DNA from 2 places in the Noviherbaspirillum album genome. Region 2 is predicted to be linked to the other one. Evidence: predicted binding sites of a transcription regulator. Region 2 holds the regulator's gene; the other holds the start of a gene.
The links. Region 2 encodes sigma-54, which starts transcription at its own class of promoters, with help from an activator protein. Its sites were predicted from a motif close to TGGCANGNAANCTGCTTT; they were not measured.
Positions count from the first base shown of each region.

Region 1: the regulator sigma-54 is predicted to act here: its motif matches at 4,485-4,502, upstream of RY831_RS13475 (ANTAR domain-containing response regulator).

Region 1 is NZ_JAWIIV010000010.1:25,700-37,638, reverse strand. It holds gene xerD (site-specific tyrosine recombinase XerD) at 1-439, shown strand, start outside; gene RY831_RS13500 (phasin family protein) at 1,020-1,589, opposite strand; gene RY831_RS13495 (hypothetical protein) at 1,779-1,976, opposite strand; gene ybaK (Cys-tRNA(Pro) deacylase) at 2,007-2,498, shown strand; gene plsY (glycerol-3-phosphate 1-O-acyltransferase PlsY) at 2,591-3,196, shown strand; gene tsaD (tRNA (adenosine(37)-N6)-threonylcarbamoyltransferase complex transferase subunit TsaD) at 3,441-4,469, opposite strand; gene RY831_RS13475 (ANTAR domain-containing response regulator) at 4,642-5,265, shown strand; gene RY831_RS13470 (CmpA/NrtA family ABC transporter substrate-binding protein) at 5,544-6,794, shown strand; gene ntrB (nitrate ABC transporter permease) at 6,816-7,733, shown strand; gene RY831_RS13460 (ABC transporter ATP-binding protein) at 7,797-8,612, shown strand; gene RY831_RS13455 (ankyrin repeat domain-containing protein) at 8,684-9,241, opposite strand; gene RY831_RS13450 (hypothetical protein) at 9,238-9,705, opposite strand; gene RY831_RS13445 (bifunctional protein-serine/threonine kinase/phosphatase) at 9,815-11,518, opposite strand; gene RY831_RS13440 (nitrate/nitrite transporter) at 11,643-11,939, opposite strand, start outside.
Region 2 is NZ_JAWIIV010000019.1:73,246-85,184, reverse strand. It holds gene RY831_RS20485 (type IV pilus inner membrane component PilO) at 1-15, shown strand, start outside; gene RY831_RS20480 (pilus assembly protein PilP) at 12-563, shown strand; gene RY831_RS20475 (type IV pilus secretin PilQ) at 614-2,731, shown strand; gene RY831_RS20470 (Ig-like domain-containing protein) at 2,756-4,300, shown strand; partial or broken gene aroKB (bifunctional shikimate kinase/3-dehydroquinate synthase AroKB) at 4,352-6,029, shown strand; gene RY831_RS20455 (deoxyguanosinetriphosphate triphosphohydrolase) at 6,026-7,186, shown strand; gene RY831_RS20450 (enoyl-CoA hydratase/isomerase family protein) at 7,195-8,286, opposite strand; gene hpf (ribosome hibernation-promoting factor, HPF/YfiA family) at 8,521-8,871, opposite strand; gene RY831_RS20440 (RNA polymerase factor sigma-54) at 8,963-10,456, opposite strand; gene lptB (LPS export ABC transporter ATP-binding protein) at 10,474-11,214, opposite strand; gene lptA (lipopolysaccharide transport periplasmic protein LptA) at 11,216-11,764, opposite strand; gene lptC (LPS export ABC transporter periplasmic protein LptC) at 11,802-11,939, opposite strand, start outside.

The DNA.
Region 1 (11,939 bases), on a different contig from region 2:
GGTCCTGCTCAAGACCATGGAACTCGGCATGAACGAAGGCGTGCTGCGCGTCACCGGCAAAGGGGCCAAGACGCGGCTGGTACCTTTTGGCGATGAGGCGCGCTCATGGATAGAGCGCTATCTGAAGGAAGGGCGTCCGGTGATCCTGAACGGTCAGATGGACGATGCCCTTTTCGTCACCGCGCGCGGCGCGGCAATGACGCGCCAGATGTTCTGGACCCTCATCAAGAAGCATGCGCTCAAGGCCGAAATCAATGCGCCGCTGTCCCCGCACACCTTGCGCCACGCATTCGCAACGCACCTGCTCAACCACGGCGCGGATCTGCGCGTGGTCCAAATGCTGCTGGGACATGCCGATATCTCGACCACGCAAATCTATACGCACGTGGCCCGCGAACGCCTGAAGAAGCTGCACGCCGAACATCATCCGCGGGGTTGAACGCTACCGCCTCGACCACTGCCGGCATTGCCATGTGAAGAATGGATTTAACGCAAACCTGCAATTGAGACGACAAAACCTTGCTTACCGTCAATTTGTCGCGAGTGACGTGTTGCTAGAGTAAATCCACTTGGCTTTTTCGGGACCTCGATCATGGAAACCTTGCGGACTCTCTCCTACATCATGCTGGTAGTGGCGACCTTTACGGCGACCTACATGGTGTCGCGTCTTTGAATCTTTTCTTTTGTGAGGTACGTAACCTTCGCGGTTAGGTCAGGTCGCTGCCATTGCGGCGCAGATCGCATTGCCCGCCTGGGCCGAACAGCCGCGCTTGCCGCACTGGCTCAATGATCCTTTCCTGAGCCTGTCCGCAAGCGCATGGACCACTACATCAGTGGCGCGGAGAGATCATCTGAAGTGTACCCGCATCGAGCGCATCATCGCCGGGCGATGCCGGGCGATGCCGGGCGCCGACGGCAAGCAGCCATACTTGACAAAAAATGGACGCCTCAAAATGAAACGGGCCGCATGTCTGCGGCCCGTTTTTATTTCCCAAGTGCGGACTCAGGAATGGCGTCGATTACTTGCGTGCACGGCCGGCGGCTGCTGTCTTTTCCACGGCTTGCGAAAACTGGGAAACGGCCGAATTCACATTCGCTTCCATGACTTCCACGGCTTGCTTGGTGGTCTTGCTGAATTGTTCGTAACCGGCATTGGCGCTGCCGATCGCATTCTTGAACAGGGCGACCACGTTTTCCGAACCTGCCGGCGCATTCTTCGACACGTCGTCGACCAGGGCGGAAACCTTGCGGCCGGTTTCAGCGATCTGCTCTTCGGTGATGCGTGCGAATTCGGCTTGTGCCGTGGTGGTGATGCCTGCCAGATGGCGGCCGTAGGCGATTGCCTTGGCGGCGGACGGCTGCGCCTGGGCAGCGGTCAGGGAAAAGAATTCCTGCGGATCCTTCGCCGACAGAAGCTGCTTCGCGGTGATCGAGGAATCTTCAAGCGAGGCCTTGGCGACGTTCAGGTTCAGGTCGACGATTTTCTCGACGCTCTCGAAAGCCTTGCCGGTCAATGTGGTGAAGAGAGCCAGCTGCGCTTCGAAATTGGCTTTGGCTGCTGCGGAAAACTGTTCAGGAACGGTAAACATGAAGAACTCCTTGGTGAGATATGGTTGAGTCAGCTCACAGGATTTATTGTGCGCTGCAATAAAACGAATTCTAAAGGACGCAGTTGGCAAGTCAAGCACTATTTGGTGCGCTGCACAAAATAGGGTTTCTACAATGCATTTTCATTTCTCGAATGCATTTTTCCCTGCATTTTCAGTAGCTTATGGAAACTAATGTTTTTCATGTGAAATATTTGCAGAAGCAGTTTTACCATGCGTGCGGCATCGCAGCATCCAATCATCGGCCTGAACTTCGGAATTGTTGATATTGATCAAGCCTGAGTGTTGTTGAGAAATCGGCAGGTTCTCGTTGCGGCCGGCCGGCAAGACGGCGCGGCGGCGGTACCGCAACGCAGTCCCTTGCTGCATAATGTGCTCCGCATTTTGATTACCTGCGCCATGGCAAAAAAAGAACATATTTCGGAAACTCCCGCGACGCAATTCCTGCGGCGCCAGGGTATCGCCTTTACCGAACATCCCTATACCTATGAAGAGCACGGCGGCACGACGGTGTCGGCGCGCGAACTGGGTGTCGACGAGCATCATGTCGTCAAGACCCTGATCATGCAGGACGAGGCTGCCAAGCCGCTGGTGGTGCTGATGCATGGAGACCGCAAGGTCTCCACCAAGAACCTGGCGCGCCAGATCGGCTGCAAGTCGGTCGAACCCTGCAAGCCCGATGTGGCGAACCGGCATTCCGGCTATCTGATCGGCGGCACCTCGCCGTTCGGCACCCGGAAGGCGATGCCGGTCTACGTCGAGGAAAGCATCCTGGCGCTCGACAAGATTTACATCAACGGCGGACGGCGCGGCTACCTGGTGGGCGTCGACCCGAACATTCTGACCGCGGTGCTTTCGGCCCGGGCCGTCAACTGCGCACTGGAAGAATAAGCCGTACGCTCGTGTCCCGCCGGACTCGCGGCGGCCGGACCGTGCCGGAAAGACGGAAGCGGCCGGGGCCAATAGATAAAAAAGGATAATGGATGAATACCGTATTGTTTGTCATCGCCGCCTACCTGATCGGCTCGGTGTCGTTTGCCGTGGTATGCAGCAAGCTGTTCGGGCTTGCGGACCCGCGCACCTATGGTTCGAAGAATCCGGGCGCCACCAATGTTCTGCGCAGCGGCAACAAGGCCGCGGCCGCGCTGACGCTGCTGGGCGACGGCTTCAAGGGGACGCTGGCCGTCTGGCTGGCCCAGTGGCTGGGGCCGCGTTTCGGTGTCGACGATACCGGCATCGCGCTCGTTGCGCTGGCCGCCTTCATCGGTCACCTGTGGCCGCTGTATGCCCGCTTCGTCGGCGGCAAGGGCGTCGCCACGCTGCTCGGGGTCCTGATCGGCATCAACGGCTGGCTGGGCCTCGCCACCATCGTCACCTGGCTCGTGATCGCCTATGCATTCCGCTACTCGTCGCTCGCCGCGCTGGTGGCCAGCGTGTTCGCACCGTTCTATTACGGCCTGCTGTTCGGCCTGCAGCCTGCGCTGTTTGCAATCGCCGCGATGAGCGCCCTGCTCATTTATCGTCACCGCCAGAACATCGTCAATCTGATGTCCGGCAAGGAAAGCAAGATCGGCAGCAAGAAGACCTGATCAAGCAGGGCGGTGAGGCACCGGGCATGCTTCTTCCGGCTGCCATTGCTTTACGTCTAATGATGCACGCGCAGCCCGTTCTGGCTGCCCGGCATTCCGGTCGAAAGCGTGCGCACCGATCCCGCCCGCATGGCCCAAGGCATCATGACCGGCATCGGCTTCCCCGGCGACGGCGCCATCTTCAGGGAAGTCCAGCTTTCCCCTACGGGCGATTGAGCTATCCGGAGCCCGGCGGAGGGGATGCTCAGATCACCCTCAATTCATCCAGCGGCCAGCGCGGCCGCACGTTGAATGCATAGTCGCGCTTGGCGGCATCGGGATTGATCTGCAGGCGCATCGCGCCGGCGAAGGCGATCATCGCACCGTTGTCCGTGCAAAATTCCAGCTCGGGGTAAAACACCCGGAAACGTTTTTTCTGCGCGGCCGCATTCAGGGCGTCGCGCAGCTGCCGGTTGGCGCCGACGCCGCCGGCGATCACCAGCCGCTTGAGACCGGTCTGCTTGAGCGCGGCCAGGCATTTCGCCACCAGCACTTCCACGATGGCGTCGACGAAGGCGCGGGCGATATGCGCCTTGTCCTGTTCGCAGATATTGGTGGACTGGTTCCTCACCAGCGTCAGCACCGCGGTCTTGAGCCCGGAGAAGCTGAAGTTCAGGTCTTTCGAATGCAGCATCGGACGCGGCAGCTTGTGCACATCCGAATCGCCGAACTCCGCCAGGCGCGATATCGCCGGCCCGCCCGGATAGCCGAGGCCGAGCAGCTTCGCCGACTTGTCGAAAGCTTCACCCGCCGCGTCATCCAGCGTTTCGCCCAGCAGCGTGTACTGGCCGACGCCGTCGACCTGCATCAGCTGCGTATGGCCGCCCGATATCAACAAGGCAATGAAAGGAAATTCCGGGCGCTCCCCCGCCAGGAGCGGCGACAGCAGATGGCCTTCGAGGTGATGCACGCCGAGCACCGGCTTGTCCATGGACAGTCCGAGCCCGCAGGCGATCGAGGCGCCCACCAGCAGTGCGCCCGCCAGGCCGGGGCCCTGGGTATAGGCGATGGCGTCGATGGTATCGCGCGTGACCCCGGCCTTGTCCATCACCTGCTCGAGCAGCGGAATGGCGCGGCGGATATGGTCGCGCGAAGCCAGTTCCGGCACCACGCCGCCGTACTGCTCATGCATGGCGACTTGCGAATGGAGGGCATGTGCGAGCAGGCCGCGTTGCGTGTCATACAACGCCAGGCCGGTTTCATCGCAGGAGGATTCGACGCCGAGAACGATCATGGGAGAAATGGAAGATGGCAAGCTTCTTGCAAAGCTTGGGGTGCAAAGCTCTATTTTAAAGGAACTCCAAAGAAGGATTCCGTTACACACAACCATGACTGAACTGAAACGCTGAAACACTGAGACAGGCAGGAATGGAAGTCCACCGAGGGAACTCCACTAAAGGTAAAGCATGACCGACTCCAAACAGCTGAAAATCGTCGTAATCAATTCCCTGGTCGCGCCTGAAGGAGCAGGCCACGCGGCGCAGGTCCAGGCCGAGCGGGCGCGGGCGCTGCGCATCGGATTGCTGGAAGGCGGCTACAACATCCTGGCCGCGCTGCCGCCGGATGCCGATCTCGAAGACCAGATCGCCCAGCTGCAGCCGGACGTCATCATCGTCGACGAACAGTCGGACGCCGCGCTGAAGAAGGTGGTCGCTGCCACCGCGAATGACAGGCGCGCCATCGTCTGCTTCACCGAGGACAAGGACAAGGACAAGATGCACGCGGCCATCGAGGCCGGTGTCTCCGCCTATGTGGTGGCCGGCCTGTCCGCCGAGCGGGTCAAGGCGGTGCTCGACGTTGCGCTGGCCCGCTTCGAAGTCGACCAGAAACTGCGTCATGAACTGTCGGAGACCAAGCTCAAGCTGGCCGAGCGCAAGCTGATTGAGCGGGCAAAGGGCCTGCTGATGGAACGGCATCATTGCAGCGAGGATGATGCCTATCGCAAGCTGCGCCGGCTGGCCATGGACAAGAATCTCAAGCTGTCCGAAGTGGCGCAGCGCATGATCGACGTGGCGGACCTGCTCCTTTAAATGCGGCATGCACCGCCCCGTTTTAATGCGGTGCACAAACAGGGTGCGGAAAACGTGCTGTTCAAAATCAAATTCGGGAAATAAGCACCAGGACGGGTTGGCACAGGGATTGCAAACAATCCTGATGTGCCAAGGATGGCACAACGATTAGTAGGGTGTTTCGACCAATGGTGGTCGAGACATTTTGGACAAAGGCGTCCGAGGCAAGATGAGCTAGCGCTCATGCTGCCCGGACGCCTTTTCTTTTTGCCGGATTCAAATCAATGCATGAGGAAATCATGACAAAAAAAGAAAGCAGCACCAATTTGACCCGTCGCAGCATCATCAAGGCGGGCGCAGCAGTCACAGCCGGCGCATTCGGTGGATTGGCCACGCAAGGCGCATGGGCTGCCGGTTCCGACAAGCCGGAAAAGGAAGAGGTCAAGATCGGCTTCATTCCGCTGACCGATTGCGCATCCGTCGTGATGGCATCCGTCCTCGGCTTCGACAAGAAATACGGCATCAAGATCACCCCGACCAAGGAAGCCTCCTGGGCAGGCGTGCGCGACAAGCTCGTCAACGGCGAACTCGATGCGGCGCATGTGCTGTATGGCCTCATCTATGGCGTTCACCTCGGCGTCAGCGGCCCGAAGAAGGACATGGCCATGCTGATGACACTCAATAACAACGGCCAGGCCATCACGCTGTCGAAGAAGCTGTCCGACAAGGGCGCGGTCGACGGTGCGTCGCTGGCCAAGCTGATGCAGACCGAGAAACGCGAATACATCTTCGCGCAGACATTCCCGACCGGCACCCATGCAATGTGGCTGTATTACTGGCTGGCCAGCTACGGCATCAACCCGATGAAGGATGCCAAGATCATCACCGTGCCGCCGCCTCAGATGGTGGCCAACATGCGGGTCGGTAACATGGACGGCTATTGCGTCGGCGAACCCTGGGGCCATCGTGCGATCGCCGACGGCATCGGCATCACCGGCGTCACCACGCAGGACATCTGGAGGGATCATCCGGAGAAGGTGCTCGGCACCACCGCCGACTTCGTCAAGAAATACCCGAATACCGCGCGCGCGATGACCGCCGCCGTGCTGGAAGCCAGCAAGTGGATCGACGCCGGCCTCACCAACAAGAACAAGATGGCCGAGATCATCGCCGACAAGTCCTATGTGAACACCTCGGTCGACGTGATCAACCAGCGCATCCTCGGCCGTTACCAGAATGGCCTCGGCAAGACCTGGGACGATCCAAACTACATGAAGTTCTACAACGACGGCGCGGTGAATTTTCCGTACCTGTCAGATGGCATGTGGTTCCTTACGCAGCACAAGCGCTGGGGCCTGCTCAAGGAAGACGTCGACTATCTCGCGGTCGCCAGGCAGATCAACCAGATCGACCTCTACAAGGATGCGGCCAGCATGGCGAAGGCGAGCGTGCCAAAGGATGCGATGCGCACCTCGAAGCTGATCGACGGTACGGTCTGGGACGGCAAGAATCCCAAGGCCTATATCGACTCTTTCAAGATCAAAGCCTAACTTACCGTATCGGAGAACAGCATGAGCGCAGTTATGAACAACGTCTCCCTCAATACGCCGGCAGAGCCGGTCTCGGAGTCACCGCCTATGAAAGCCAATGCCGGAGAACATGCCGCCGTGCGGACTCGGGCAAGCACGGCGAAGCCCGCGAAGAAGCTTTCCTTCAAGCCCTTCTTCATGGCGGTGATACCGCCGATCTTCGGCCTTGCGGTGCTGGTGCTGATCTGGGAAATCGTCGCGGCAAAGAACGCCGGCTTCCCGTCGCCGATGGTGACCTTCCGGGAAGCCGTCAATGTGTTCTCCGATCCTTTCTACCAAAAGGGGCCGAACGACCAGGGCATAGGCTGGAACTTGCTGCTGTCCCTGCAGCGCGTGGCCACCGGTTTCGGCCTGGCGGCGCTGGTCGGCATTCCGCTCGGCTTCATGATCGGCCGCTTCAAGTTCCTGGCGGGCATGTTCAATCCCATCGTCAGCCTGCTCAAGCCGGTGTCGCCGCTGGCCTGGCTGCCGATCGGACTGCTGGTCTTCAAGGCTGCCAATCCGGCCGCCATCTGGGCCATCTTCATCTGCTCGATCTGGCCGATGATCATCAACACCGCCGTCGGCGTGCAGCGCGTGCCGCAGGACTACATGAACGTGGCCAAGGTGCTCAACCTGTCGGAGTGGAAGATCGTCACCAAGATTCTTTTCCCGTCGGTGCTGCCTTACATGCTGACCGGCGTGCGGCTGGCGATCGGCACCGCATGGCTGGTGATCGTCGCGGCGGAAATGCTGACCGGCGGCGTGGGCATCGGCTTTTGGGTCTGGGATGAGTGGAACAACCTCAACGTGCCGCACATCATCATCGCCATCGTCGTCATCGGCGTGGTCGGCCTGCTGCTGGAACAGGCGCTCGTGGCGCTGGCCAAGGCCTTCACCTACGAAGAAGTGCGCAGCTAGGCAGCACCAACCTTATACAGCGCCCCTTGCTGCTTCAGGCAGTAAGGGGCCATGGAGAACATCATGGAAAACCTCGGCAAATTCATCGAAATCCAGAGCGCGGAAATGGTCTTTCACACCAGGAAGGGCACCTTTCATGCGCTGCGCGACATCAACCTGACCGTGACGAAGGGCGAATTCATTACCCTCATCGGCCACTCCGGCTGCGGCAAGTCGACGCTGCTCAACCTGATCGCCGGCCTGCTCAAGGCCAGCGACGGCACGCTGCTGTGCGCCAACCGGGAAATCGCGGGACCGGCGCCGGAGCGCGCGGTCGTGTTCCAGAACCATTCGCTGCTGCCGTGGCTGACCTGCCACGAGAATGTCTATCTCGCGGTCGAGCGCGTCTTCGGCGCTACCGAAAGCAAGGCCAGGCTGAAGGAGCGCACCAGCGCGGCGCTGGCACTGGTCGGCCTGACCCATGCCGAGCAGAAGCGCCCGAATGAAATCTCCGGCGGCATGAAGCAGCGCGTCGGCATCGCCCGCGCGCTGTCGATGGAACCCAAGGTCCTGCTGATGGACGAGCCCTTCGGCGCGCTCGATGCACTGACCCGCGCCCACCTGCAGGATGAATTGCTGAAGATCGTCGCCAAGACGCAGTCCACCGTGGTGATGGTAACGCACGACGTGGATGAGGCGGTGCTGCTGTCGGACCGCATCGTGATGATGACCAACGGACCGGCGGCGACCATCGGCGACATCGTCAACGTCAGGCTTGCGCGCCCGCGCGACCGCGTCGCACTGGCGCATGATCCGCTGTACATCGAGTACCGCAGCGCGGTGCTGGAATTCCTGTATCACCGCCAGTCGCATCCGGCGGCGGAGAAGGAAGCGGCATAGCCTTGCGTCGGATTCGGCCGGGAAGAGAAAAGCGGCGTTAGAAAGGCCGTCGTCGCTATTCCCGGCTGCGCTTATCTTGATGCCGGACTGTTTCGTTCGGCGGCTTCCAGCAAGCGAATATTTTCAGGAAGCCTAGGATCGCCCGGGAAGCGCTGCAGGGCGCGACGGGCAACATCCAGCGGGGTAGAGCCGTGTTTGTCGCGCACATCGGTGCGGGCGCCGTAGCGAAGCAGCATGGCGACTCGGTCAGGAGCGCTGTTCATTGCGGCCGAATGCAGGGCCGTCCAATCGTTTGCCCGTTTGTCTGCAGCATTGATGTCGACACCTCGGGAAAGGAACAAGCCCAGGATGTCTTCCGCGTCGTTCGCATCTTGCATTGAAACTGGATAAGAGGCGCCCCCTGAATCATTTAGCTCGCGCACATGATCTGGAGATAGAGACGCATGGAGGAGGACTTGCTTGCATGTCCATGCGAGCCATTTCGCTTCCACCTCGATGCAGCTGATGAGGGAAAGCGGTTCGTCGTCGAGTTCGTCATATACGATCACCGCATACAAGCCGGCCATGCCCATGATTATGGCGACCACCGCTGCGCCCAAATACCGGCTTGCCAATCGTTTTCTCTTCATACCCATACGGCGTCAGACTGACTGGCGGCGACATAGAAAGGTATCGGGATGCGCCGCAATGCTACGCCCTGGGATAAGTTTTCCAGTCGATGTCTGAGCGCGCGAGCAACCTGGTCTTTTATTCGATCATATATTTTTACGTTTTCAAGATCGCGCTGAGTGGTGTGCTTCCACCAATGCTTGACGAACCGGCTTGCAAGCTTTTTACAAAGCGACTTGATGCCTGATCCAGGCCGGGCGACAGTGTAGGCCAGCGCATGGATGAAACCGAGCGCATATGATGCTTCTATCGCCGCGATCAGGGCGGTCTGCGCCAGGCGCCTGACGTCATTTTCAATCTGCATGGCCTCAATGCGTTCCTTCATGAACGGCCAGAAGAAATTCAAGATGCGCTTCGTTTCAATTTCGTCATAAACAAGTTCGGAGTCCGGAATATCAGGAACATTGATCAATATGGAACCCATGACAGCTTCTCTCTTTGCATGGTCAAAAACAGAGGCCATTCTCAGTGGGAAATTGCAAACCTGTCAACAAAGTAGGTCGCTACATTGGCGAAAGCGCATCACGCCCGCATTACCTCATGACAAGCAGATACAGCATCAGCAGATTGAGCACGACTGAACTCACGGCAACGGCGCGCCATAGCCCGGCGGGATCGCGCTTCGCAAGCGGCGTGACCGATCGCGCCGGTACCGGATTGCTGGCGCCGCGCTCCAGAGCGATCAGAAATTCCTCTGCAGTCTCATAGCGGTCCGCCGGATCGCGCGCCACCGCCTTGAGCAGCACATTGTCAAGCCATGCAGGCACATCGGGCCGATAGCGACTCGGCGGCGCCGGCTCGCCGAAGCGCGGGCGCTGGAAGGGCTCAATCTCGCCGTAGGGATAGTGTCGCGTGAGCATCTGGTAAAGCGTGACGCCAGCCGCATACACATCGGTCTGCCGCGACGGCGGCGCATTGTCGAATTGCTCTGGTGCGAGAAACGATGGCGTGCCGGCCTGCGGCGCATGGATGCCGTCCTCCCTTTCCAGTCCCGACAGCGCCACGCCCAGGTCGAGCACCCGCAATTCGCCATCCGCGCCGAGATGCACATTGCCCGGTTTGATATCGCGATGGAGAATGCTGCGCCGGTGCAGCGCGCCGATCGCGCGCACCAGCTTCTCGCCATGTGTGACCACTTCCGGTGCGGTGAAGTGCGTGCCGGCGTCGAGCATCTGCTGCAGCGTCGCGCCTTCATGCCAGGTGCTAAGGTAATACAGGTAATTCTTTTGCTCGGGCACGATGACCTGCGGGAAGAAGCGCGCGACGACGCGCTTGGCCAGCCATTCCTCGTGCGCGAAGGCCGAGCGTTCATGGGCATCGCTGGCGCGGTCCGGGTGCAGGGTCTTGAGCACCAGCTGCCGCTGCGACTTCGGCTCTCGCACGCGGTAGAGCAGGGTCGCCTGCGAAGCATGGATCACGTCCTCGACCTCGTAGCCATCAATGGCCTGCCCCGGCTTGAGCTTCGGCGGCAAGGGCAGCTGCCGCGAACCCGACAGCGCGTCGCGCAGGTTCTCTTCAGGCAGCGTCACGACCTTCAGCACCAACGCGCTGCAGTTGTCGGACGAATCGGCCGCCAGCGCCGCATCGACGAGCGCCGCAGCGGTCGCCTCGGGATCGGACCGATCCATGGCTACGGCGGACAGCGCATGCGTGATGTCGTATTCGCTCATCCAGCCCCACACGCCGTCCGAGGCTAGCAGAAACACGTCGCGCTCGCGCAGCTCGCCCATGCCATGGTCGATCGCGATGCGCGTATCGAGTCCGATGGCGCGGGTGAGCACATGCTGCATTTCCGGGCGGTCCCAGACATGGTCGGTGGTCAGCCGCGTCAGCGCGCCGCCGCGCAGCAGGTAGAGCCGCGTGTCGCCGACATGGGCAAAGTAGTAATAGGTGCCGCGCAGTACCACCGCAGTTAGTGTGGTGGCCATGCCAGCCAGTTCACGCCGTATCGATCCCTGGTGCTGCACCCATCCATTGATCGCCTTGATCACCTTGTCCATCGCCTGGGTGACCGGCCAGGTATCGGGCGTCGCATAGTAATCGGTCAGCAGGCCGCGCACCGTGTACTCGGAGGCTTCGCGTCCGCCGTCATTGCCGGAGACACCGTCGGCGACGGCGGCCATCAGGCCCTTGGTGGACAAGTCGGGTTCGGCAGGCGTGACCATGCCGACAAAGTCTTCATTGCGTTCGCGTACGCCGGTGCGCGAATCGTGGCCGGTCAGGACAGCAAGAGGCATGAATGATCGAATAATGAAACGGGTGGCGGAAATGCACTTGCGGCGGATGAAGCCTTGCATGCTTCATCCGCCGCAGGTGCGGCAGTGTCATTGTAGCCACTGCCGTGGCTGGAGTCGCGAAGACCTAGATTTTTGCCGTCGTCATCGCAGCGCTGCCCCAGGTAGTGCGCCAGCGGTTCTTCACGAAGCTGAGGCCGACCAGCGCCGTCACCGCCAGCGCTGCGAAAATCGTCAGGCCGAGCTGGTAGCTGCCGGTGACCTGCTTCGAATAGCCGAGGCTGGATGCCAGGTAGAAGCCGCCGATGCCGCCGGCCATGCCGACCAGGCCGGTCATGACGCCGATCTCCTTGCGGAAGCGCTGCGGCACCAGCTGGAATACCGCGCCGTTGCCGGTGCCCAGCGCCAGCATGGCCAGCACGAA
Region 2 (11,939 bases):
GGGGCGAAGAAATGACATCGAAACGCTGTCTTGCACGCAGTATTTCATTATTCCCGCTGTCCGTGCTGGCCGTGCTTGCCGGCTGCGGCGACGGCGGTGTGCAGGAAGTCAAGGCATGGATGGACGAGGCGCGACAACAGGCGCCGGTATCCGTGCAAAAGATTTCCGCGCCCAAGACCTTTGCACCCTTCGTCTATGCGGCGAAGGATGAAGTCGACCCTTACAGCCCGGTCAAGCTGTCGGCGGCATTGGCAAAACTGCAGGTCAACACAAACAGCGCCATCAAGCCCGATCTCGATCGCCGCAAGGACCCGCTGGAGAGTTATCCGCTCGACACCATCACCATGGTCGGTACGCTGCAGAAGCCAGGACTGAACTACGCGTTGCTGCAGGTGGACAAGTCGGTGTTCCAGGTCAAGGTCGGCAATTACATCGGCCAGAACTACGGCATGATCACGAAGATCGGCGAGACGGAAGTGGAACTGAAGGAAATCGTGCGCGACGCGGCCGGCGAGTGGACCGAACGCAAAGCCAAGCTAGAGTTGCAGGAGGATAAAAAATGAAGCCAGTGCAAAACCACCGCGGCGGGCCCGGCGCCATCGCGCAAAAAACGATGCGGCAATGCGCGATAGCATTCCTGGCTCTCCATGCCGGCCTGAGCTTCGCGCAGGAGAACGCCATCGAATCGATCAACGCCAACCAGCAGGGATCGAACATCATCGTCAAGGTGACCATGAAAAACCCTATCAGCAAGCCGCCGATCGGGTTTTCCATCACCAGCCCGGCGCGCATCGCCCTCGATTTCGCCGGCACCGCCAACGGCACAGGCAAGTCGGTGCAGGACATCGGCATGGGCGATGTCCGGAATGTCAATCTGGTGCAGGCCGGCGAGCGTTCGCGCCTGGTATTCAACCTGCTGCGTCCGCTGAACTACGCAACCTCGGTCGATGGCAAAACAGTCGTGGTGACCATCGACAGTTCGGGTGGAGTCGCCACGCCCGTGTCGGCGGCCGGCCTGCCGGTTCAGCGTCCCGCGGCGGCCGGCAAGCAAAACATCAAGGATGTCGATTTCCGCCGCGGCGCCAACGGCGAAGGCCGCATTGTCATCGATTTGCCGCCGGATCAGGTCGGCGTCGACGTGCGCCAGCAGGGGCAATCCATCATTGTCGACTTCCAGAAGGCGGGTCTGCCCGATGTGCTGCGCCGCCGCCTCGACGTGGCCGACTTCGGCACGCCGGTGCAAACCATCACGACCACGCCGCAGGGCGAAAACGTGCGCATGGTCATCGAGCCTAAGGGACTATGGGAGCATAGCGCCTACCAGAGCGACACCCAGCTGGTGGTCGAGGTCAAGCCGATCAAGGAAGATCCGAACAAGCTGGTGCAGGGCACGCAGGGCTATCGCGGCGAGCGCCTGTCGCTCAATTTCCAGAATGTCGAGGTACGCGCGGTGCTGCAGGTGATCGCCGATTTCACCGGCTTGAACATCATTACCAGCGATACCGTCAGCGGCAATCTGACCCTGCGCCTCAAGGACGTGCCATGGGACCAGGCACTCGACATCGTGATGCAGGCCAAGGGCCTCGACATGCGCAAGAACGGCACGGTGCTGTGGATCGCGCCCAAGGATGAACTGCTGACCAAGGAAAAGCTCGAACTCGAGCAGAAGGCCCAGATCGCCGAACTCGAACCCCTGAAGACGGAAACCTTCCAGCTGAACTACCAGAAGGCCGAGGCTTTCAAGCAGGTATTCGGCATCGATAATGCCGGCAGCGGCGACAGCAAGAATCGCATCCTGTCCAAGCGCGGCAGCGCGGTCATCGATCCCCGTACCAACCAGCTTTTCGTCACCGACATCTCGTCCAAGCTCGAGGAAGTGCGCAAGCTGGTGCAGAAAACCGACATCGCCTCGAAGCAGGTCCTGATCGAAGCAAGGATCGTCGAAGCCGATGACAAGTTCAGCCGCAACCTCGGCGCCAAGCTCGGCTTTTCCGACATGCGAGGCATCCGCGGCGGCAACGTCGGCTACGGGGTTGCCGGCAGCACCCGCGCGGCGCTCACCGGCAATTACCAGGGCGTGGGCGAACAGACGGGGCAGGCGGAGATCACCGACCAGAGCTATATTCCGAATACCCAGTTCGTGAACCTGCCCGCGGCCGGCATCAACGGCGCGAATCCCGGCAGCCTCGCGGTCAGCCTGTTCTCGGCGGCCGCAAACCGCTTCCTGAACCTCGAACTGTCGGCCCTCGAAGCCGATGGCAAGGGCAAGATCATTTCCAGTCCGCGCGTGGTCACGGCCGACCAGCTCAAGGCGCTGATCGAACAGGGCACCGAATTGCCCTATCAGGTCGCCACATCGAGCGGCGCGACATCCATCGCCTTCCGCAAGGCCAATCTCAAGCTGGAAGTCACGCCGCAGATCACGCCCGACGGCAACATCATTCTCGACGTGGATGTCAACAAGGACAGCGTCGGCGTCGAGACCCGTGCCGGCTTTGCCATCGACACCAAGCACGTCAAGACGCAGGTACTGGTCGAGAACGGCGGCACGGTGGTACTCGGCGGCATCTTCCAGCAGGTCGAGCGCACCAACGACACCAAGGTGCCCCTGTTTGGAGACATTCCGGTCGTGGGCAACCTGTTCAAGAGCACGGCGCGCACCAGCGACAAGACAGAACTACTCATCTTCATCACGCCGAAGGTCGTCGCAGAACGCATCTCGGCACGCTAATCCACAAACGATACAGGGAAGATTATGGGATCTTTTTTCAAGAACAAGATAGGCAAGTATCTCGCGCCCGCGGTGTACGGCATGTGCGCGGCCTTGCTGGTGGCTTGCGGCGGCGGCGGCGGGTCGCCGGGCAATACAAGTTTTGGCGGCGGAAGCGGCACAGGCTCCGGCTCGGGCTCCACAACGACAGCGGGCAAGATCACGCTGGTGCTTACCGATGCGGCAGGCGTCCAGAGCAATCTCGTTACCGGCTCCAATGCCTTGATCGTGAAGGCGACGGTGACCAACAGTACTGGCGTGCCCGTCAAGAACACCGTGGTGACTTTCGGCATCGAAGGCGATCTCGCTGTGCTTTCTCCCGCATCCGGTACAGCGCTGACCGACGACAATGGCGTCGCGCAGGTCAGCGTGAAATCGGCAGGCAAGGGCAGCGGCGCAACCAATGTGACCGCCAAGGCCATCGTCACCGGAACAACGGAAGTCACCGGCAAGACTGCCTTCTCGATCGGCGCGGCAGCCACTGCGACGCCCATCGCAATGGATTTCGTGTCCGCTGTTCCGAACGATAAATCCATCGTTATCAAGGGCGCCGGCGGCAATGGCCGCACCGAGGTGGCCCTGCTGACCTTCCGCGTGGTGGACGCATCCGGCAGCGGCGTGGCGAACTTGCCGGTCAGGTTTTCAACCCAGAGTGCGAGCCCGGTCACGCTGGCCTCGACTTCGGGTACGACCGACTCTAACGGTAACGTCACCGTTGCGGTCAACTCCGGTACGCAACCTACTACGGTAACCGTGCTGGCGACAGTGACTGGCACCTCAATCAGCAAGATTTCCGACACGGTAACGGTCACCACCGGCCAGCCGGTCCAGACAGCATTCTCGCTGTCGGCGGAAAAATTCTTCGTTGAAGGCATGAACGTTGACAATGTGACCAACAAAGTCATTGCACTGCTCGCAGACAGCAATGGCGGCGCAGTGGCGGATGGCACGCAAGTGGTGTTCACGACCGATGGCGGCGCGATCGTCGGCGACGGCGGCGCGCGCTGCCTGACCGTCAAGGGTGAGTGCAGCGTGACCTGGCGCAGCCAGAATCCGCGTCCGGCCAGCGGTCTCGTCACGGTTACGGCAACCGCTACCAATGCCACCGGCGTGCTGTCCGCAAGCCGCAGCTTCATCATGAGCAGCTCGTTTGCATCAATCAAAGTAAACTCGCCGGCAGTCACTCCGGCAGCGGACGGTTCGGTGAGCTTCGACTTTGGCGCCAGCTGTGCTCCAGTCACCATGGATGTCGAAATCAGCGATGATCTGAATAATCCCCTGCCCGAAAGCACAACGGTTGCCGCAGCTAACCCGACTAATGCTACAGTAACCGTCGCACCGGATGCCGTGAGATACGATAACCGTCCCCTGGTAGGCGGTGCAGGCGGTACCCGGCACAAGGTTACCGTCACGCCGGCAGGCTGCACAGGCACCGGCACTCAGAAGACCGGCGGATTCGACGTGACCGCAAAGACGCCGCTGCAAACGCCGTCCAACCTGCGTGTAAAATTTACTTATATGGGTTCGTAGAGGTGTAAAACATTAAGGCGTTCGTTTTTAGCAAAACGAACGCCCATCATTATGTCGGGAAACATTTTTCTAATCGGCCTCATGGGCGCCGGCAAGACCACGGTCGGCCGCGCCCTTGCCAGGCGACTGAACAAGCGGTTCATCGATTCCGATCATGAGATAGAGGCGCGCACAGGCGCCTCTATTCCTTTGATTTTCGAAATCGAGGGAGAGGCCAGCTTTCGCCATCGCGAATCGGAAGTCATCCGCGACCTGACCGGCCTGCAGGATATCGTCCTGGCGACAGGCGGCGGCGCGATCCTGAAACCGGAAAACCGGGAAGTTCTGCGAAGCCGCGGCACCGTGATCTACCTGCGTGCCAGCGTCAACAGCATCCTCCAGCGCACCAGCCACGACAAGAACCGTCCGCTGCTGCGCACCGCCGATCCGCGCGGGAAAATCGAGCAGCTGGCCCGCGAGCGGGAGCCGTATTACCTCGAACTGGCGCACCACGTGGTGGAAACCGGCCGTCCTAACGTACAATCTCTTGTACAAACGATCATCAATCAGCTGGGCCTTGCCGCCAGTCCGGGCGACAGCGCTGGCCAGAGCGAGGTCGTGCCGAACCAACCCAAATAAGATTCTTGCCATGACGCAGCGCAGCATGCCGATCACCTTGCAGGTCGATCTGGGCGAACGCAGTTATCCGATCGCGATCGGACAATCCCTTCTCGACGACGTCGACCTGGTCAGCCGCCATGTGCGCGGCAAGCGCGTGGCCATCGTCACCAATACCGTCGTCGGCCCGCTCTATCTCGATCGCCTGGCTCGCCAGCTTGCCGATGCGGGCAAGCAGGTCACGACCATCGTCCTGCCCGACGGCGAGGAAGAGAAGAACTGGGCCAGCCTGATGAAGGTGTTCGACGTGCTGCTGGCCGAGAAATGCGACCGCAAGACCACCCTGATCGCGCTGGGCGGCGGCGTCATCGGCGACCTGACCGGCTTCGCCGCCGCTTCCTACATGCGCGGCGTGCCCTTCATCCAGATCCCCACCACCCTGCTGTCGCAGGTCGATTCGTCGGTGGGCGGCAAGACCGGCATCAACCATCCGCTCGGCAAGAACATGATCGGCGCCTTCTACCAGCCGCAGGCGGTGATTGCCGATACCGGCACCCTCAATACGCTGCCGCCTCGCGAGCTATCCGCCGGCCTGGCGGAAGTCATCAAGCACGGCGCCATCATCGATCCGCCGTTCTTCGACTGGATCGAGGCGAACATGGCCAGGCTGGTGGCCAAGGATGCCGATGCGCTATCCCATGCGATCCGGCGCTCCTGCGAAATCAAGGCCGACGTGGTGCGGCAGGACGAGCGGGAAGGGGGCTTGCGCGCCATCCTGAATTTCGGCCATACCTTCGGCCATGCGATCGAATCCGGCCTGGGCTACGGCGAATGGCTGCATGGCGAGGCCGTCGGCTGCGGCATGGTGATGGCTGCCGACCTGTCGCGTCGGCTCGGCTTCATCGATGCCGGCACCCGTGCGCGTATCGCCTCCGTGGTGCAGGCGGCCGGCCTGCCGATTGATGCGCCCGACCTCGGCGAAGACCGCTGGCTGGAACTGATGGAAGTCGACAAAAAGAATGAAGGCGGCCAGATCAAGTTCATCCTGCTCAAGCCGCTGGGTACGTCAGTCGTCATGCCGGTGCCGAAGGAAGCCTTGCTGGCCACGCTGAAAGCCTGCGTCGGGCGATGAATTACGAAGCCCACCTCGCACCCTATGCCGCGCGCTCCGAGGCATCGCGAGGCCGGCGCTTTGCGGAGGCTGCGCCCGCGTCGCGCACCGAATTCCAGCGCGACCGCGACCGCATCATTCATTCGACGGCATTCCGCCGGCTGGAATACAAGACCCAGGTCTTCGTCAATCATGAAGGCGACCTGTTTCGCACGCGCCTGACCCACAGCATCGAAGTGGCGCAGATCGCCCGCTCGATCGCACGCAATCTGCAGCTCAATGAAGACCTGGTGGAGGCAATTTCACTCGCGCACGACCTTGGACATACTCCTTTCGGCCACGCCGGCCAGGAAGCCCTGAACGACTGCATGAAGGCCTACGGCGGCTTCGAGCATAACCTGCAGAGCCTGCGCGTGGTGGACGACCTGGAAGAGCATTACGGCGCCTTCAACGGCCTGAACCTGATGTTCGAAACCCGCGAAGGCATACTCAAGCATTGCTCGTTGACGAATGCATCCAAACTGGGCGATGTGGGCATGCGTTTCATCGAAAAGAAGCAGCCCTCGCTGGAAGCGCAGCTGGCCAATCTCGCGGATGAAATCGCCTACAACAATCATGACATCGACGACGGCCTGCGTTCCGGCCTGCTGACCACCGCGCAGCTCGATGAAGTGGATTTCTATGCGCGCCACCGCCGGGAAGTCGAAATGGCCTATCCCGGCATCACGGGCCGGCGGGCGATCCATGAAACCATACGGCGCATGATCAATGCGCTCATCGTCGACCTGATCGATACGTCGCAGGAAGGCATTGCCCAGGCGGGAATCAGGTCCATCGATGATGTGCGCAACGGCGCGCCGCTGATTCGCTTTTCCGGCGCCATGGAAAAGGAAGCGGCTCAGCTCAAGCGTTTCCTGCGCCTCAATCTCTACCAGCATTACCAGGTGAACCGCATGACGAGCAAGGCGCGCCGCATCGTGCGCGACCTGTTCGACGCCTTCATGCAGGAGCCGCGCCTGCTGCCGCCGGATTACCAGGTGCCGCGCGGGGAAGGCAATGGTGCTCGGGATGATACGGAGCAGACGCAGGCGCGCAAGGTGTCCGACTATATCGCCGGAATGACCGACCGCTACGCGATGCGTGAGCATCGCCGTTTGTTCACGGTCGGCGAGATCTAGCCTCGTTCTTAACTCAGCTCACGCAGCGGATGCGCATGCGGCGGCCAGGCCGGCGCGAAGAAGCGCTCGACCATCGCCGCATCGACCTCGTCCAGCGAAGCTGGTTGCCATTTCGGCGCATTGTCCTTGTCGATGACAACCGAACGTATGCCTTCGAGCACCTCGCCGTTCTCGAAACTGCGCCGGACCATCGTCCGCTCCATGCGCAGGCATTCCGCAACGCTCAGTGCAGCTCCACGCCGCAGCTGCTCCAGGGTCACGCACATCATCAGCGGCGAACGCTTGCGCATGACCGACAGCGTCTTCTGCGCAAAGGCATCGTCATCGCCTGCCAGCGATGCGGCGATGGCTTGCACCGTATTGCCCGCGAAGTGCCGGTCCATGCTGCCACGCTGTGCGGCGAGCGTGCTTGCCGCGGGTTCGGCCTGGGCCTGGAATGGGGCAGCGAACTCCAGGATGGCATGGCGCAGGTCCGCTGCCTGACTCGACGACACCATGTCCACCAGGGTACCCAGTTCCGATGACGGTACGTACACATCCGCCAGTCCCGCATGCAATGCATCGGCCGCGCCGATGACCTCGCCAGTGACGCCGAGATAGGCGCCGATCTGGCCGGGGCAGCGCGACAGGAAATAGCTGCCGCCGACATCGGGGAAAAGCCCGATGTTCACTTCGGGCATGGCCATTTTCGTGCGTTCGGTGACGACGCGCATGCGGTTGCCTTCACCGCCCTGGGCAATACCCATGCCGCCGCCCATCACGATGCCGTCCATGATGGCGATATAGGGCTTGGGATAGGTATGGATCAGGTGGTTGAGCGCGTATTCCTCGGTGAAGAAATCCTCGAGCAATGCGCTGCCCGCAAGCGGCGTGCTGCGTCCGGCCTCGTGAAAGAAGCGGATATCGCCGCCGGCGCAGAATGCCTTTTCGCTGCTGCTGCGGATCAGCACCGCGCGTACTGCAGCATCGCCGCGCCAGGCAAGCAGCGCCTGCGTGATGGCGCGCACCATCTCCAGCGAAAGCGAGTTCAATGCCTTGGGACGATCCAGCGTAATGATGCCGATGTGATTGGTAATGGCCGTGCGGACGAAGTCTGTCATGGGATAGGATGATCAACGGTGATGAACGGTCGAATTCCCGGGCGTCAGTGAGCCCGGAGAAGGGCAGGGATATTGTATCGGCGATGCCGATTGTCCGCAGTCGCCGGCCTGACAGTTGACGCCATTCCTGACGCCATGAGCCTCCCGCCGCTTGCGGCCGTGCCAGCAAAAAGGGCGCCGAAGCGCCCTTGATCGAGTGGCTTGCCGGTGTGCGGCAAGGGACCCCCCGGTTCCTTATTCAGCAGCCTGAGCTTCAGCAGGCATGCGCTTGATGGCTTCGCATTGATGGTCCTGCAGCTTGGTCTTGTACTTCAGCACCTGGCGATCCAGCTTGTCCATCAGCGTATCGATCGCCGCATAGACGTCCTGTGCAAAACTCTCGACATGAATGACGTTTCCCCTTAGGCGCAGGTTGACTTCGGCGCGTTGCCGCTTGTCTTTTTCAGAGGGCTTTTCAACCCCGAGGATGACTGCAATATCAATGACATGATCGAAATGCCGGATTATCCTGTCCAGTTTCGTCTCCACGTATTCGCGGATGGCAGGGGTCAGATCGAGGTGATGTCCACTGATTATGAGATTCATACAGCGCTCCTATGATTGGCGTCGCTGGAGGTTCGCAACGTGCCCGCGGCGGTCACGCCGGAACACAGCAACATCGGTACTACGATGACAACTATAGAGATTTGCGCAGATTAACGGGAGGAATTTTCAAGGCTTCCCGGTATTTCGCGACGGTGCGCCGTGCGACCACCATGCCCTGTTCCCCCAACATGTCCGCAATTTTGCTATCTGAAAAAGGATTCTTGGGGTCTTCTGCTCCTATCAATTGTTTGATCAGGGCCCGTATCGCAGTGGAGGAGGCTTCGCCCCCGGCTTCCGTTGCAACGTGGCTGCCGAAGAAATACTTCAACTCAAACATTCCATGCGGGGTGAGCATGTATTTTTGTGTTGTTACCCGAGAGATAGTGCTCTCGTGTAAACCCAGTGTATCAGCAATTTCGCGCAAGACAAGGGGGCGCATGGCGACCGCGCCATGCGAGAAGAAATTGCGCTGGCGGTCGACGATGGCCTGTGCCACGCGCAGGATGGTGTCGAAGCGCTGGCGCATGTTCTTGATCAGCCACTTCGCCTCCTGCAGTTGCGAGGAGAGTGATCCCTCACCTTTGCTCTGCTTGAGGATGTTCGCATATAGCGCATTGACCCGAAGGCGTGGCATCACTTCATGATTGAGCATTACCTGCCAGCCGTTCTTGGTCTTCTTGACGATCACGTCGGGCACCACGAAGTCCGACGCATCGGACGCATACAGCGCGCCCGGATGCGGATTGCAGCTCTTGATCACATGCTGTGCCTCGCGCAGGTCCTCTTCGTCGCAGTCCAGCGCCTTCTTCAGCTTGTTGAAATCGCGCTGCGCAAATAGCTGCAGATACTGTTCGACGATCTCGAGCGAGCGGCGCCGTGTGACCAGCGGCACCTTCGGCATGCGGCGGATCTGGATCGCGAGGCATTCGGACGCATTGCGCGCACCGACGCCGGCCGGATCGAAACTCTGCAGCAGCTTGAGCGCCACGTTGAGTTCATCAAGTTCGATTTCCAGCTCTTCCGGCAGGCGCGCATGGATCTCTTCCAGCGGTTCTTCCAGGTAACCGTTGTCGTTCAAGGCATCGATGAGGAGTTCCACCAGCGCGCGGTCGCGCGGTTCCCTGACGGTGACGCGCATCTGTTCCAGCAGGTGCTCGCGCAGCGTGGTTTCGTGCGCTTCCAGCTGCGGCCGTGCGTCGTCGTCTTCCGGCGCCTTCGATGTGCGCGCGACATCGTCGAAGCTCCATTCGCTGTCCGATGCGGAACCGCCTTCGCCGCCTTCGCCATTGTCGGCGCCGCCTTCATAGGCGCCTTCGGGTTCGTCGCGCGTGGAGGAGGATGCCTCGCCCGGCGGCGCCTCATTGCTGCTGCTTGACCCGGGGGCGCTGATGGCGCCGTCGGCGAGCAGCCGCACGGAGTGATCCAGGGGATCATCCACGCGTTCGAGCATGGGATTGTCCGAGAGGATCTGTTCCAGCTCCTGATGCAGCTCGAGCGTCGACAGTTGCAGCAATCGGATCGACTGCTGCAACTGCGGTGTCAGCGCGAGGTGTTGCGATACGCGAAGTTGGAGAGTCTGTTTCATACCTGTCTGATTCTTCCCTACATCCGGAAGTGTTCGCCCAAATACACGCGCCGCACGGACTCATTGGCAATGATGTCATCCGGGCGGCCGCTTGCCAGTACCGAGCCTTGATTGATGATATAGGCACGGTCGCAAATGCCAAGTGTTTCCCGCACATTGTGGTCGGTGATCAATACGCCGATGCCACGCTCTTTCAGGAAGCGCACGATGCGCTGGATTTCAATGACGGCGATCGGATCGACACCGGCAAACGGCTCATCCAGCAGAACGAAGCGCGGATTGGTCGCCAGCGCGCGCGCAATTTCCACGCGCCGCCGCTCGCCGCCCGACAGCGACAGCGCCTGGTTTTCGCGCAGCCGCTCGATCTGCAGTTCCGACAGCAGCGTATTGAGCCGCTTGTCGATCGCTTCCTTGCTCAGCGGCTTGTTGTCCACCCGCTGCAGTTCCAGCACCGCGCGGATATTGTCTTCCACCGTCAGCTTGCGGAACACCGATGCTTCCTGCGGCAGATAGGACAGGCCCAGCGTCGCGCGCCGGTGAATCGGCATGCGCGAAATCGCCACGCCGTCGAGATCGATCTCGCCCGCGTCCGACGGCACCAGGCCGACGATCATGTAGAACGAAGTTGTCTTGCCGGCGCCGTTCGGGCCCAGCAGCCCGACCACCTCGCCGCTTTCCACCTGCAGGGACACGTCATGCACCACCTGGCGGGTGCCGTAGCTTTTCTGCAAGCCGCGAACGACCAATGTGCTTGCCATGCTATTTGCCCTTTGTTTCGGTTCGCGGCTGTATTACCGCCTTAATGCGGCCGCCGCCCGGCTTCGTCTCGCCGCTCGGCGTATTGTTGACGGTAAAAAACTCCGCGCGGCTGTCATAGGAAATGAATTCGCCTTCGACTTCATCCATGACCTTGGTTCCTTCGAGGCGCCGCATCTTCGCCCGCGAAAACAGCTTCACGATTTCTGTCTTGCCGTTGTATTCAATGCGCTCGGCCTGGCCTTCCATCCACTGGTCGGGCCCGCCGTCGCGCTTCTGGCGGAATGTCGCCAGGCCGCCCGGCGGCGCCAGCAGCGTTGCATACTGATAACCGGCCGGATCCTGCGTGACGGTCAGTTTGTATGCCTTCATGATCAGCGTGCCCCGCGTCAGGATGACATTGCCGGTAAAGGTATTGATCTGCTTGACGTCGTCGTAGGCCATCTGGTCGGCCTCGACATTCGTCGGTTTCTCGGAATCCGCCTTCTCCGCGTGCACGCCGCCGGCGGCGGTTATACCCAGCATCAGCAGCAACCACAAAAATCGTTTCATCGGAGATCTCGGAACAGTAGCATCAAGTTATATCGAATCAGCGTTGCGGAGCTTGATACGTGCCATGAACATTGCTCGACAATTGCAGCTCCCGCGTCGCATTGTTGGCAAGCATGCCGGTGCCGGTGAGCACGGATTGCCCGACGGCGATTTTCACCGGCTTGTCGGTCTTGAC